DNA from 2 places in the Companilactobacillus bobalius genome. Region 1 is predicted to be linked to the other one. Evidence: riboswitches for the same ligand, from Rfam matches in the RefSeq annotation. Region 1 holds a riboswitch; the other holds the start of a gene.
The links. Region 1 has a riboswitch for lysine ahead of lysA (diaminopimelate decarboxylase). Riboswitches for the same ligand answer to the same signal wherever they lie in the genome.
Positions count from the first base shown of each region.

Region 2: linked by a shared signal. The riboswitch ahead of LKACC16343_RS05330 (amino acid permease) and the one ahead of lysA (diaminopimelate decarboxylase) in region 1 are both predicted to bind lysine.

Region 1 covers NZ_MYFM01000008.1:1,720-4,922, reverse strand. The annotation lists gene dapD (2,3,4,5-tetrahydropyridine-2,6-dicarboxylate N-acetyltransferase) at 1-146, opposite strand, end outside; gene lysA (diaminopimelate decarboxylase) at 156-1,439, opposite strand; lysine riboswitch at 1,515-1,692, opposite strand; gene LKACC16343_RS11795 (aspartate kinase) at 1,838-3,196, shown strand.
Region 2 covers NZ_MYFM01000003.1:37,320-40,522, forward strand. The annotation lists gene LKACC16343_RS05325 (helix-turn-helix domain-containing protein) at 1-1,210, opposite strand, end outside; lysine riboswitch at 1,311-1,513, shown strand; gene LKACC16343_RS05330 (amino acid permease) at 1,596-3,044, shown strand.

The DNA of each region.
Region 1 (3,203 bases):
ATTGCTAAATCATTAGTTTTAAAAACTTTAACCTCCCTCGGAAAATTAATTTGAGAAATATCCCCTTGTAAATAAATTTTCACTGGCGTAACTTTCTTAGCATTTCCTATATAATTGATAATTTCTGTTGCGTCCATCTTTGTCATATTTTTCTCCTAATAATTACCATCTAGTTTAATTAAATCTTCATAAGTTTCTCTTTTAACTACTAATTTGGCCTGTCCTTTTTCAACAAAAACAACTGCCGGTCTGGGATTACGATTGTAGTTCATAGCCATTGAATAACCATAAGCTCCAGTATCAAGAACTGCTAAAACATCCCCAACTTCCGTTTGTGGAAGTTTTTGATGCTTGATTAAGATATCACCTGATTCACAATATTTTCCTGAAATATGGACCGTTTCAACATCTGTTTGATTCATTTTATTAGCTACGACTGCTTCGTATTTAGCTTGATACAAAGCTGGACGAATATTATCACCCATACCACCATCAACCGATACATAAGATTCCAATCCAGGAATATCTTTTCTTGAACCTATTTTATAAAGCGTATATCCAGCCGGTCCCACAATTGAACGTCCTGGTTCAATCCAAATTTCTGGAACTTCTTTGCAATCCTGTTTTAATTCCTGACCGATGACTGAAATAAAATCACTTGCGGTGATAGGATCATCATCTTCGTTATAACTAATCCCAAAACCACCACCTAAATTGATTACCTGAGGCCAATAATTAAATTCACTTTGAAAATCTTTAGAAATTTCAATCATCTTTTGAGCCAACATTTTAAATCCTTCAGTACCAAAAATCTGTGAACCAATATGAGCATGATATCCCAACAATTTCATCTGTGGATTATCCAAAACTAATTTCAAAGCTTTTTTGGCCTGCCCAGACTTAACGTCGAATCCAAACTTACTATCAGTTTGACCAGTCTGATCATACTTATGTGTATGAGCTGAGATTCCTGGGGTTAAACGTAACATTACTTGGATAGTCTCTTGAGATTCTTTCAAAACTTGTTGTAAAAGTTCGATTTCATGAAAATTATCTAACATGATAACTCCGACATGATTTTTTACCGCCATCTGTAATTCCATCAAAGATTTATTGTTGCCATGAAAACTTATCTTGTCACTCGGAAAGCCAGCAGCTAAGGCTGTATACAATTCTCCACCCGAAACGACATCCACATGCACATTTTCTTGCTTCATAACTTGATAAATAGCTTTGACGGCAAAAGCCTTGCTAGCATAACTAATTTGATAATTTAAATGTTCTTTTTCAAAAGCAGATCTAAATTTTTTTATTTGATTACGAACCTTGGAAATATCAAAAACATAAAGTGGCGTTCCATATTCTTTAACTAATTCCACACTATCAACGCCATCAATCATTAAATGTCCATTCTTGCTTGTTAATTCATCTATAATCATTTTCAAAACTCCTTTATCAAACAAAAAAAGATCTCTTTGCTTAATAACAAAGAGACCTTTTCGATCCACCTTAAATTTGTCATAAGCTCAACGTGATATTAAATCACGACAGTTCGTATTCTCTTATTAATACGCCCCAGTTCATCAGATCCTGTAAAATCTGACACTTCGGCAACTTCCCCTTTCAATGAGTTCAAAGTCATTACAGTGACTCCCTCATTTACTCATGTCGATTGCGACCTCTTTTATTGGTATTAAGATTATAACAATACTCATTATTCGTCAAGTAATATTAAAAAATAACTGTTTTTTCTAACTTTATCGTGTTTCTTCTTGTCATGACAGCTAAAAATGATACACTCATCATTAAAAACTATTTAATTTTAGGGGTGTATTTCATGAAAGTTATCAAGTTTGGTGGTAGTTCCTTGGCCACTGGAGAACAATTTGAGAAAGTTATTAAGATTATTAAAGACGATATTGAACGTAAGGTTATCGTAACTTCTGCACCTGGAAAAAGATTTTCTGATGACACTAAAGTTACTGATCTATTAATTCAATATGCCAATGCTGTCATTAATCAAGATGACTATCAAAAGATTGAAAATAATATCATTTCCAGATATCAAGAAATCAGTGATCACTTCAAACTTGATGATTCAGTAATCAAACTTCTAAAATCCAAACTAGATAAATTGGCTCAAGATAAGTTTACTGACAACGAACATTTAATGGCTGCATTTAAAGCTCACGGTGAATTTTTAAATGCTATCTTATTGACACAAGTCCTTAACGCTCAAAATATTAAAGCGACTTTTATCGATCCTAAAGATGCTGGTATCAGAGTTCATGGTCAACCCAACGATGCGGATATTTCATCTGAAACTTACAGCAATTTGGAACGACTTCAATTGCCCAAAGACTCAAGAGTCGTTTTCCCAGGATTCTTCGGATACAGTGCTGATGGTTCAATTTATACCTTCTCCCGTGGAGGATCAGATATTACTGGTGCTATTCTTAGCCGCGGATTGAATGCTGATCTATACGAAAACTTTACTGACGTTGATGCAATTTACGTTGCCAACAATCACATCGTCGATCATCCACAAGCAATAAAAAAGATGTCCTATCGTGAAATGAGAGAGTTATCTTATGCTGGTTTTTCCGTTTTTCAAGATGAAGCCATCATTCCGGCTGTTAAAGGACAGGTTCCTGTAAATATTAAGAATACTAATAATCCACAAGCAGATGGAACAATGATTGTTCCTGAACAATTCATCTTTGACCCTTCTAATCAAATTACCGGTATTGCTTGCTCTAAAAGATTCTCAGCACTCTATTTACACCGTTATCTTTTAAATAAAGAAGTTGGTTTTACTCTGAAACTTTTAAAGATTTTTTATAAATATAATATTTCTTATGAGCATATGCCTTCCGGAATTGACGATTTAACTGTTATCTTTGATCGTAGCAAACTAGATAAAGATACTATTCAAAAACTCTGTCGTGATGTTAAAGAAACTCTTCAACCGGATTACTTAGAGTGGATCGATGACTATGCCATTATCATGGTAGTCGGTGAAGGAATTGCTCACAATATCGGTACTATCGGTAAAGTGATTGATTCTCTAACTCAAAATAATATCGCCATTCACATGATTAACCAAGGTGCTTCCCGTATATCTATCATGATTGGGACTCGTGCTTCAGATGCTGATAATGCTGTACAACAAATTTATAAAACTTTTTTTGATTAAGTGAGGT
Region 2 (3,203 bases), on a different contig from region 1:
CACGGATGAAATCTTCTTCACGAATTGTTGAAATATAACTTGGCAAGATTTGATATAAATCTTTTGAAATTAATTCAGCCGCATTATAAATGCCCGGAAATTCATTTTGATCAACATTTGAGAAGAAGGTATAAACGTCTTTGTACAAGTCAGTATATGATTGTTCATTACCCTCAGCGTACATTGTATCGAGATGCATCAAGGAATATGGCGCCATGATGTAATAGAAAACAATATCACGGGTGACATAAGTCATGATGTGCTTCAAAGTCTTTTGATTATGATAAACAGTCATATCATCGTGATAATGCTCTTTAAGAAAATCTATAAAGTGATAAACGAGCGCGTAGAACTTCGGATTAATACGAGCATTAGTATTGATTGGTTGTTCAAAGGCGGTGTCACTAGGTTGAAAGGCTGTCTTTCTAAAGAGATTGATCAGCTTATTTTCATTATGTAAGGCATCTAGTGGCACAATTGGATAATCATCGTGAGTTAAAATCTCTTCACCTAGTTGTTGATTATCGAAGACAACGTTGTAATATGGCAAATCTTCAATATAATTTCGTTTGATCAAACGAATTCTGGAGATTGCCAAGAAATACTTCAGTTGAAAATGTACGATTGGATTGTCAAAAGTTATTCCCGCTTTGGCAATAATTTGATCGATTGAGTTCTCTTGAATAAGGCTAAATGGCCATTCTTGAGCATGGTAAGTATACCAATAGACATAATAAGCCATCCATCGGATATTTTTCTCATTACCCTTGATCTCAAGGGTTGAATTGGAAATTTTAAGTCCAAAGTTTTTAAGGAAGGCTCTGAATTTGGACATTCGACGATTGAGAGTTGATTTACTAGTAAAGTGTTCGTTACTGAAACTCTCAAATGATGGATTAGCACTGGTCAGGCCATAATTAAAGGCCTGAAAAACTACCGAGTTCTTAACTAAGTATAGGCGGTAAGTATCAATGAAAATTTTACTAAAGTCGATTGACTCAATCTTAGTGTCACTAGGATCGATATCAGGGGCGACATCGGCAAAATCTTCTAGCAGTGCTTGGAAAATGTTATATGTTTTTTGGTACGTAAATTGTAATCTACTACTAATATTACTCAAGTTTACTTCACGAGGAGGTAGCGACTTAATAACAGTTAGCATTCGATATTTCTCTACGTCTTGCTTAACTAAGAAAATTTGCTCCAACATGTTTGTTTCCCCCGGCAATGTTAAATTGTTAATTTAAAAAGATTAATAAATATAAGAAACACTACTTGCTACTATCTTAACATTTATTTATAATATTTTGTAATCAGATAGAGGCGCAATTTTTATTAGTCGTGTTTTGGAGTACGATAGGGTACCTTGAAAAAACATTAAAGGAAAAGTTGCCGAAATCATTTTATCCCTACTTGATAAAGTTGATTGGGCTATTACTTAATAGGTGGTAGACTGTCGTACGTTCAGAGAATGAGTTTCTTATTTTTTGAAAAACGTTGAGCTATTGATTATTGGGATAATTATAATCCTTATTGTCAGTAGTTCCTCTGATAATAGGGACTTTTTTTATGTCCAAATAAAAGGGGAATGAAAGATGGAAAATAATGATGTGAGTCGGTCGTTAAAGACTCGTCATCTATCAATGATTGCGTTAGGAGGTTCGATTGGAACTGGATTATTTGTTGCCAGTGGTTCTTCAATCTCAACCGCAGGACCTGGAGGAGCTCTGATAGCTTATGCGGCTATCGGTATCATGGTCTATTTCTTGATGACAAGTTTGGGAGAAATGGCAACTTATATGCCGGTCTCCGGTTCCTTTGCAACTTACGCAACTAAATTTATCGATCCAGCCTTTGGCTTTGCTTTAGGTTGGAATTATTGGTTTAACTGGGCTATTACCTTAGCGGTAGACTTATCAACTATTTCATTGGTTGTTAAGTATTGGTTCCCAAGTTGGACATCATGGAAAATAAGTTTAACTTTTATGATTGTTTTACTAGTAATTAATTTTATTTCAGTTGGATCATTTGGTGAAACTGAATATTGGTTATCATCAATTAAAGTTATTGCTGTAATCATCTTCTTGATTGTTGGTATCTTGAGTATTTTAGGTATTCTAGGCAATCAAAATTTTGTTGGTTTAACTAACTACACTTACAAGAAAGCACCATTTGTTGGTGGAATACCGGCAATTCTGAGTGTATTCGTTGTAGCTGGTTTTTCGTTCCAGGGTACCGAGTTGATCGGAATTACCGCAGGTGAATCTGCTACACCCGAGAAGAGTATACCTAAGGCTATCAAGCAAGTCTTCTGGAGAATCTTGTTATTCTACATATTGTCAATCGCCGTTATCGGTGCCTTGATTCCTTATACAAGTCCTAACTTATTAGGATCAGGAGCTGGCGATATTGCTATCAGTCCATTTACTATTGTCTTCAAAAAAGTTGGTATTCCACTAGCTGCTGGAGTAATGAATGCCGTTATTTTAACATCAGTTATTTCTGCTGCTAATTCAGGATTATATGCTGCCAGCCGTATGCTCTGGTCAATGAGTAAACAAGGCATGGCACCAAAGGCTTTCCAAAGAACCAATGGTCGAGGCGTTCCCGTATTTTCACTATTATTAACAGCTTTAGTTGGAGCCATCGCCTTGTTTACAAGTTTGTATGGTGATTCATTCTATGAATTGTTAGTTGCCGCATCAGGACTAACCGGATTCATTGCATGGTTAGGAATAGCCTTTTCACATTACCGTTTCAGAAAAGCATACTTGTATAAAGGCTATGATCTAGATGATCTTCGTTATAAAGCAAAGTGGTTCCCATTTGGACCAATTTTAGCCATTGTTTTAGGAATTATTATTATCTTAGGACAAGACGTAAGATCAATGGTAGATTTCAATATCGGAAGATTATTGATTAGTTATAGTGGATTGATTATTTTGTTCGTATGTTGGCTTTACTACAAGATTAGATATAAGACTAAGTTTTTGAAACTAGAAGATATCGATGTAAAACATGAACAAAAACACAACCGCTATTGATATTTAAGTTAGTTTAAATTATTATTAGAAATGAATATAACGCTAAGAGAGTGCCTACTCATAAACCTTTCAGAGAAGCGATGGTTGGTGAAAATCGCAAAGGCTTTTATTCCAGCATTCTGGCAACGGGTAATGCCGTTCGGGTTGATCCGATAAAGT